DNA from 3 places in the Paenibacillus sp. PK4536 genome. Region 2 is predicted to be linked to each of the others. Evidence: riboswitches for the same ligand, from Rfam matches in the RefSeq annotation. Region 2 holds a riboswitch; each other region holds the start of a gene.
The links. Region 2 has a riboswitch for S-adenosylmethionine ahead of PO903_RS00930 (methionine ABC transporter ATP-binding protein). Riboswitches for the same ligand answer to the same signal wherever they lie in the genome.

Region 1: it holds a riboswitch for S-adenosylmethionine, as region 2 does, so the genes downstream of both, metA (homoserine O-acetyltransferase MetA) here and PO903_RS00930 (methionine ABC transporter ATP-binding protein) in region 2, are expected to answer to the same signal.
Region 3: it holds a riboswitch for S-adenosylmethionine, as region 2 does, so the genes downstream of both, PO903_RS21020 (2-hydroxyacid dehydrogenase) here and PO903_RS00930 (methionine ABC transporter ATP-binding protein) in region 2, are expected to answer to the same signal.

The regions. Positions count from the first base shown of each region.
Region 1 is NZ_CP126313.1:2,708,265-2,711,555, forward strand. It holds gene corA (magnesium/cobalt transporter CorA) at 117-1,052, opposite strand; SAM riboswitch class I at 1,519-1,654, shown strand; gene metA (homoserine O-acetyltransferase MetA) at 1,791-2,732, shown strand; gene PO903_RS12170 (aminotransferase class I/II-fold pyridoxal phosphate-dependent enzyme) at 2,781-3,291, shown strand, end outside.
Region 2 is NZ_CP126313.1:190,730-194,020, reverse strand. It holds gene PO903_RS00935 (COX15/CtaA family protein) at 80-1,045, shown strand; SAM riboswitch class I at 1,227-1,389, shown strand; gene PO903_RS00930 (methionine ABC transporter ATP-binding protein) at 1,573-2,589, shown strand; gene PO903_RS00925 (methionine ABC transporter permease) at 2,589-3,257, shown strand.
Region 3 is NZ_CP126313.1:4,742,676-4,745,966, reverse strand. It holds gene PO903_RS21025 (molybdopterin oxidoreductase family protein) at 1-930, opposite strand, end outside; SAM riboswitch class I at 1,153-1,244, shown strand; gene PO903_RS21020 (2-hydroxyacid dehydrogenase) at 1,490-2,518, shown strand; gene PO903_RS21015 (FGGY-family carbohydrate kinase) at 2,490-3,291, shown strand, end outside.

The DNA of each region.
Region 1 (3,291 bases), 2.5 Mb from region 2:
TGCGCCAGCAAAATATCTTACAACCCGCGCTTGGCACCATAAGCGCGACCCAGTACAATCAAAAAAAGCTGTCCTTTTTCATCACATGACGATGAATAAGGGCAGCTTTAATCTTTTCAGATCCAATCTTTTTTGCGGAAGGTGAAAAACATCGTTAGACCTAACGTGATCATAATCCCGATAACGAGCGGATAACCGAAGCGCCAATGTAATTCAGGCATATCTTCAAAGTTCATCCCATAAATACCGGTAATCACAGTCAATGGCATAAATATCGTTGTAATAGCTGTAAAGACACGCATAATTTCATTCGCTCGATTCGAAATACTGGACTGATAAGCTTCTCGTAAGTTACCCATCAGATCGCGGAACGTATCGAACATCTCAGAGACTTTGACAGCATTTTCGTATACGTCACTGAAATATTTTTGCAATTGATCGTCAATTAAGCGTAAGTCTTTTTTGTTCAATGTATTGATTACTTCACGCTGTGGTCCCAATACACGCTTGAGCCATAGAATTTCTCCACGTAGACCAATAATTTCATTCAAATGCGACTTTTTGGTATGCATCAATATATTTTCTTCCAACAGTTCGATCTGATCTTCAATCCGATCACCAACAGCGAAGTAATTATCAACCACCAGATCGACTAATAAATACATAAATTTATCGGCGCGACTCACTTCTTCTTCCCATAAAATAGGTTTGAGTACACGTAACTCATTAATTTTCTGCTTGGTGACTGTAATAATATAATGCCGTCCTAGAAAAATATTCAAGGCGCGCAAAAAAATCTCTTCGTTATCAAAACGAATACTGTTCACGACAATAAAGTAATGACTTTCATAAATCTCGATCTTCGGGCGTTGTTCTTCTTCACTTAGACAATCTTCTACAGCCAGATCATGGAGCATAAAGAGCGGTTGTAATTCAATCAAATCTTCCAAATCTGCATCGATCCAATAAAATCCTTCTTCAGGTGCAATCAGTGTGTCGGTAATATTTTCTACTGGAGTGAATGCTCCAGCATTGACGTGCCGAACTTTCATTGTGTTCTACCCCTTTATTATGAAATGAGCAGGGAAAGAAGCGGCAACCGCACACTTATTTACAAAGCTTCGCTATAATTTATGAAAAACGGAGAAGATTTTTCAATAATGGCGCGTTACTCAAGTGCCCTATGGTTGTCGTTTGTTTCCTGCAATTTGTCCATCCGTCCTGCTGCCAACTGGGCCTCGGGTCGCCTTCCATTTTGAAATTCACCTCTTTGTTATCTATATATTTATGAAAACTATGAAAAAACGTCAAATACTTGTTAAGTATACCGTGGTCATGGAAGCCTTTCAAGCTTAAATAAGAATCCTGCTTGGAAATCAACCAATACAGTTACCAACAACCTATTTATCGGTTCAAAACAAGACATTTTTGACAGCACTTGACGACAGACGGTAGAATAGTATAAATTATGGTATAAGAAAAGTATTGAATTAATGTAATTACAAATTGAATAAGCAAATCTTATCAAGAGCAGGTGGAGGGACTAGCCCGATGAAACCCGGCAACCGGCGGTATGACCGCACGGTGCTAATTCTTGCAGAGATATAAGTTTGAGAGCATTATTTTAGACTTAATATCTGCTGACAGATGAGAGAGGCGTCTATTATATACGCGACAATATCGCAAATGACCTTTCTCAAGTATCAGGAGAAAGGTCATTTTTGTATATACGCATAATGAAGCTTTCTCCTGAATGATAAGAAATACACACATCCAAGGAGTGAATGAAGATGCCAATTAAGATTCCGGATAGCTTACCCGCCAAAGAAGTATTAACAGGTGAAAATATTTTCGTCATGGACGACAGTCAAGCTTTTCAACAGGATATTCGTCCATTACGGATTGCTATTTTAAATCTAATGCCTACGAAAGAAACAACCGAAACCCAATTATTGCGCTTGCTAGGAAATAGTCCGCTTCAAATCGATATTTATTTATTACATGCGCAATCGCATACATCGAAGAATACATCTACTGAATATTTGAACTTATTTTATAAAACGTTTGAAGAAGTCAAACATCTTCGTTTTGATGGTCTGGTCGTGACGGGTGCTCCTGTAGAAACGATGGATTTTGAAGATGTGAATTATTGGGAAGAGATTCAAGATATTTTTGATTGGAGTAAAAAGAACGTCACTTCAACCATGCATATCTGTTGGGCTTCACAAGCAGGTCTTTATCATCATTTCGGCGTACCTAAAGTAGATTTGGAAGAAAAATGTTTTGGTGTATTTCCACACACTTTAAATAAAGAAAATGTAAAATTACTACGAGGATTTGATGAGTTATACTTTGCGCCTCATTCTCGTCATACCGAAGTACGTCATGGAGATATTGCCAAGATTCCTGAATTAGAAATCTTATCAGAATCAGAAGAAGCTGGCGTATATCTAGCGGCAACTAAAGACGGCAGTCAAATTTTTGTGACAGGGCATTCGGAATATGATTCATTGTCACTGAAATGGGAATATGAACGTGATATCGCCAAAGGAATGGATGTCGCACCACCGAAAAATTATTTTCCAAATAATGATCCATCGCGTACACCACCATCCACATGGCGTGCACATGCGAACTTATTATTTTCCAACTGGCTGAATTATTATGTATACCAAGAAACACCGTATGATTTGGAAAGTGCTAAAGCTGAAGCTGGTAATTACTGTATCTAAATTTGTGATAAACCCAATCGATTGTTATTCCAGAGGAGGAATTATAGTATGACGGATCATCATTCAAGCGAACGAACTCTTAACATTGAAAGCAGATTGGCACAGATCGGTTCTATCAATGAACCGACAACCGGAGCGATTAATTTTCCTATTTATCAATCGACCGCATTCCGTCATCCCGCTCTTGGTAAAAGTACAGGCTTTGATTATATTCGTACAACCAATCCAACTCGCGCTGTACTTGAACAAGCCGCAGCAGCATTAGAATCAGCAGATGCAGGATTTGCCTGTAGTTCCGGTATGGCTGCTTTGCAAACGATCTTTGCGCTGTTCGGTCAGGGAGATCATCTGGTCGTATCGCTTGATCTGTATGGCGGCACATATCGTCTTTTGGAACGTATTTTATCCAAATTTGGAGTAACTGCTTCTTATGTAGATACCAATGATCTAGAAGCATTAGAAAAAATAGTTCAGCCCAATACCAAAGCTGTATTTATCGAGACGCCAACCAATCCTTTAATGATGGTAACTGATATTCAAGCCGTTGCTACATGGGCGA
Region 2 (3,291 bases):
AGTAATTACTGGTGATTCGTTATAATAGATAGTGACTATAAACAATGTCACTATTATAAAATAGCGGGTGATTCTCTAAATGGCAAGAAAGTTCAGAATAACAACTACACATCTAAAATGGTTGAGCTTTGTCACCTGTGTTGTTATGTTTTTAGCAACAATGGGGGGACTTGTAGTAACGAAATCAGGTTCAGGGCTCGGTTGCGGAACAGAATGGCCGCTATGTCATGGCAAATTTGTACCAGCGTATACGATTTCTTCACTTATCGAGTATTCGCATCGGGCAATTAGTGCTTTGGCGGGCTTAACAGCATTATTTTCTTTTATCGGATTTATCTTTTTTAATAAGCATCGTGAGCTTAAAGTATATGCATCATTAACATTACTATTTGTGTTAGTTCAAGCAGTAATGGGCGCATTGGCTGTTGTATTCTCACAATCTGCTCCTATTATGGCGCTCCACTTTGGATTTGCGATGATTGCTTTTGCAAGTTCGTCGATGATGGCACTTGGAGCAAGACGGATGGATCAGCAAAAAGGAGATTTACCGATTCCTGATGAACCACCGGTGAGTAAAGGGATGCGTAATCTGACGTGGTTTGCTACGATCTATACGTATATGGTAGTGTATACAGGCGCTTTTGTAACTCATACCGATTCTAGAGGTGGTTGTTCAGGAGTACTACTGTGTAACGGTTCAATCTTACCGGAATTATCCGGCGGGGTAGCTGTAGCCTTTTTCCATCGTGTAGCAGCATATAGTCTGTTAATCGTAATTGCGGTTCTAGCACACTATGCTTACCGTCGTCATCCGTATAATCCGGGTATTCGTAAGCTAGGTGTAACAGCTATCGTCTTTATTATTATGCAGATTCTAAGCGGAATGTTGAATATTGTAACGATGAAAGTACCTGAATGGTATTTCTTCTCCAGTATGTTGCATACGCTATTGATTCAGATTTTGTTCGGTGTGTTATGTTATATGAGTGTACGGGTGTGGCAATTAAGCCGTGGTACACGTGGTAAAATAGGACAGGATCTATAAAAGCAACACTATTAATATGCTTCTGGATACTTTAAAATCAATACTGATTGTGTATAACGACTTTATTAAATAATAAAATATTTCTAATTTCCTTAGGAAATGTTTATTTTTGCTTTGACAAAGCGTGTGAAGTTCAATATACTGAGAAAAGATTTTCATTTTCATTCGAATTTTTCATATTTTCTTATCGAGAGTGGTGGAGGGACTGGCCCGATGAAACCCGGCAACCGATTTTAGAAAATAGATTGCAGTGAATGTAGCAATCTATTTTCCAAAATGTCATGGTGCTAATTCCTTCAAAATGGCATGTGCAGTCAATGCAATGTGATTTTGGCAGATGAGAAGGAAGTATCTCTAATAATAGAGAACCCTTTTCTGCGAAAGGGTTCTTTTTTTGTATAAAGAAGAGAGAAGCGAATACCGACATATATTATAATGAAAATATATCCGACTTATTCGATGGTTTATATATGATTAATGTAATATCGCTTGAGGAATGAAGAGATAGAAGGAAGGAGCACCCATCTGTGATTGAGTTAAAAAATATAACTAAAACGTATGGCAAAGGTAAAAATCTAAGTCCTGCGTTAAGCGGTATCGATTTGAAGATCGAAAAAGGTGAGATTTTCGGTGTGATTGGACATTCGGGTGCAGGTAAAAGTACGTTAATCCGATGTATCAACTTACTCGAACGTCCAACTTCCGGTGAAGTATGGATCGATGGCGTTGATATGACCAAGCTTAACAAAGCACGGTTGCAAGTGAGACGACGTAAAATAGGAATGATTTTTCAGCATTTCAATCTATTATCTTCGGCAACGGTGTATGAGAATATCGCTTTTCCTTTACGCTTGGTCAAAACACCAGAACGTAAAATTAAAGAAAAAGTGAAAGAATTATTAGCTCTGGTTGGACTTGAGAATCATGCAAATAAATATCCTGCGCAATTATCTGGCGGACAGAAACAACGTGTAGGAATTGCCCGTTCACTAGCAAGTGACCCTGATGTATTACTTTGTGATGAAGCTACTTCGGCACTTGATCCTCAGACCACCAATTCGATTCTCAAATTGTTAGTTGATATCAATGAGCGGTTTAATTTAACAATCATTTTGATTACACATGAAATGCATGTGATTCAGAGCATCTGCGATAAAGTAGCTGTTATTCATCGTGGTGGGATTGTAGAACAGGGTCCTGTCACTGACGTTTTTTTGAAGCCACAGCATGAAGTGACACGTGATTTTATTTTAAATGAATCCAATAATGCTGAACTATTGAACACATCTTGGACAGCACCAAATGTTCCCAATTCTTTAACTGTTAAAGTTTCATTTTTAGGTGACAAAACGTATCAATCGATTCTTTCGCAAACGGTACGTCACACAGGTGTCGATTTTGCTATTTTGCAAGGAACGATTTCAACATTAAAAAATGTACCTTATGGACAACTGATTGTTCGCTTTGAAGGAACAGAAGGAGACATTAAGCGTACACTCGATGGATTGACTGCTGAAGGTCTGGATGTGGAGGTGATCAACTGATGGGTGAATTGGATTTTTCACAAATCGATTGGAATGAATTCGGTACAGCAACGCTAGATACACTCAAAATGGTAGGTGCTTCCGGGTTATTTACTTTAATTTTAGGATTGCCTCTAGGTATATTACTATTTATTACAGGACGTTCTACGGTAGCATGGGTACGTTATTTCTATGCGGTGATTGCATTTATCGTTAATATTTTGCGCTCGGTTCCGTTTATCATTTTGATCGTAGCCATATTACCATTAACGCAAATTCTAGTAGGTACAACAATCGGAGTACTGGGAACGATTCCACCGTTAGTCATTGCCGCTGCCCCGTTTTTTGCCAGATTGGTGGAGACAGCACTGCGCGAAGTAGATCGTGGCGTGATTGAAGCAGCCAATGCTATGGGAGCTTCTCTCTGGCAGATCGTCACACGTGTACTTGTACGCGAAGCTATGCCAGGACTACTTGCTGGATTGACAGTGACTGTTGTTGCTCTAGTATCAAATACAGCGATGGCAGGAATGATTGGTGCTGGAGGACTCGGAACACTTGCGATCAACTATGGTTATTATCGCTATGATACGGCGATTATGTTAGTGGCTGTAGTCATCATGGTCATTATTGTTCAGATTCTACAAATGCTTGGCGATCGTCTAGTGGTTCATTTCTCTAGAAGATAAACGTAGATAAAGAATCGTCTATATGTGGTAATTC
Region 3 (3,291 bases), 490 kb from region 2:
ACCATTGTCATGATGTTGTAATCCATTTCCGATGCGAATTAGAGCAGGGCTGGCATCTCCATACATACGTGTTAAACGATACAGATCATCGACAGGTACGCCTGTAATCGCAGATACTGTGGCTGGATCGTATTGTTTCACATGCTCACGAAGTTGTTCATGCCCTACGGTATATTGCTCCATAAAAGCTTGGTCTACTTTATGTTCGGCAAATAAAATATGCATCATGCCTAGAGCAAGTGCACTATCCGTCCCCGGCAAAATAGGGATAAACCAATCTGCTGATCGACCGGTTTGATTTTTGTGAACATCGATAACAATCACTTTAGCACCTTTTTTGCGAGCTTGTTGAGCTAAAGTGACTTGATGCATATTGGTACTTACTGCATTGATCCCCCAGAAAATAAAAAGCTGTGTATCTACAGTATCTTCTGGATCGGTACCGATACTGCCACCCATTGTATATTTATATCCTGCTGAACCGGCAGCTGTACAAATCGTACGTTCTAGTAGACTGGCACCCATATGATGGAAAAAGCGACGATCCATACCTTCTGCTGACAGATTGCCCATATTTCCGTAGAAACTGTAAGGAAGAATACTTTCAGGACCTGATGTAGCAATCATTTGTTTCCAATTCGATGTAATGGTAGAGATAGCTTCTTCCCACGAAATAGGCTCAAATGATCCTTCTCCTTTAGCCCCAACACGTTTAAGCGGAGTCGTCAGGCGCTTCGTATCATAGATACGTTCAGCCATATTGCGAACTTTATTGCAGATATTGCCTTTAGTAACAGGATGATTAGGATCGCCTGCAATTTTGACGATTTTACCCTTTTCTTTATGAACAAGCAGTCCGCATTGATCGGGACAATCGAGTGAGCAGACAGAAGGAAATAGCCCATCTTGTTGATCAATATAAGTAGACATATACCAAGCTCCTTTCAAAATACATCAAACAATTTAAATTATACATACGATGTGTACATGTTGTGTTTATCATAAATCAAATTTTAGATTTAATGTTGACTTTTTTACTAGGTTTAATTAGAATTAAGAAAATTATTTCGAATTCGACAAAATTAGATGTTTTATACCTTATCGTGTCTGATCCTGATTTGCAAGTTTTTTCGACAACTGCATACATTAGATTTTCTATCCAGAGAGGTGGAGGGACTGGCCCTACGAAACCTCGGCAAAAACGTGCCAATTCCAGCAAGCTTGAATCGCTTGGGAGATAGGAAAGCAGGATGAATTATTGCATTAGCTGTTTGTAGATATACAACAGTATAGTGAATATTTAGATAACCTCTTTCCTTGATTTGGGAAAGAGGTTTTTTTATATTTTATCCTTTTACTCATCATATCTATATCTCATATGATCCTTCCATTTGGATCAAAAGGAGAACATGCTATAAGTTCATACTTTCTTACTTTAAAGCTTCACTTAAATAACACTGCACCTAAGTGTACCAAAGGAGATTCAATAATGAAAATATTAATTACTGCCCCTTATAACGAACAAGGTCGTCAGCAACTCGCGGATACTTTTAGAGAAGTCATCTATCGTTGTTGGAAAGATCATGGACAAGCCTATCAAGAAGACGAATTAATTTCTTTATTACAAGAAACACAAGCAGATGGACTGATTGCAGAACTTGATCTGGTAACTGAAAAAGTTATTCAATCGGTACCCAATCTACAATTTATTGGTGTCTGCCGTGGAACACCTTCCAATGTAGATGTTCCTGTTGCCACCCATCGCCGTATTCCAGTCTTTTATACGCCTGCACGTAATGCACAGGCTGTAGCAGAAATGGTTGTAGGCAGTCTGATTACTTTTCTACGGCGTATTATTCCATCCAGCCAATGGTTGGAAGACAAGCAATGGCAAAGTGGCAGTTTAACCGCTTATCTCAAATTCAAAGGTAATGAACTAGCAGGGAAAACCATAGGTATGGTCGGTTTTGGAGCTGTAGCTCAGCGTACCGCAGGTATTCTACGTAGCTTTCCTTGTGATATTCGTTATTACGATCCTTATGTGAAAAGCCCGGATCCACGTGATCAGAAAGTATCGTTAGAGGAGTTATTTGCAACCAGCGATATCATATCAATTCATTTACCAGTCACTGAAGATACCAAAGGATTGATCGATAAGACATTATTACAATCGATGAAAAGCGACGCTATTTTTGTAAATACGGCTCGTTCGATTGTGGTAGATCATGATGCACTGGTTGAACGGTTACAACAGAATCAGATTCGTGGAGCGATTATTGATGTATTTGATCAAGAACCACCACTTCCTAAAGATTATGAATTGATTTCATTGCCGAATGTATTAGCCATTCCGCATCTAGCAGGTGCTACTTATGAAGTAGAAGATCATCATGTAGAGATTATGAATACCGCGTTAATTGATTGGTTTGAACATCATCAGACCGATGTGAAAGTGCTCTACAATAAAGCGATCTTGGAGGATATGAACAATGACACAACAAGCTTATCTAGTCTTTGATATTGGTACAGGTAATGCCCGTGTAGCCGTTGTTGATATCAATGGGAACGTATTATCGATTGAACGTGCTGATATTGTCTATCACAATGATGAACAGTATCCAGATGCACGTCACTTTGTACCTGAAGTATTGTGGGAACAGATTGCCGGGTTGACGAAGGTAGCATTATCTAGAGTACCTGATATTCATATCACAGCGATTACTTCGACTAGTCAACGTCAAGGGATTGTATTGATCGACGAAGCAGGAGAATCGTATTTAGGATTACCGAATATTGATAACCGTGGACGAGAGTGGGAAGAACAGTATACAGATCTATCGTCTATTTATCATAGAACAGGAAGAACACCATCTGCTTTATTTTCAGCGATGAAATTAGTTGGGTTACGCGAACGCCGTTCAGAGCAGTATCAACGGTTACATCGTTTGACAAGTATTAGTGATTGGGTGACATATACGCTCAGTGGATCGTTAAGTTATGAACCTTCTCAAGCATGTGAGACTCTTTTATACGATGTAGAGCAAGGAAATTGGTCAGACGAGATGTGTAGTGTACTTGGAATCTCACCTACTGTATTGCCAGAGTTGGTGTCTTCAGGCAGTGTACTTGGGACAGTCATACCCCCTATAGCAGCAGAGTTAAATCTACCTATAGATACACCTGTGATCGTAGGTGGTGGAGATACACAACTGGCTATTCATAGTACAGGCGCAGAGGCTGAAGATATTGTTATCGTATCGGGAACTACGACACCTATCGCTAAGATTACAA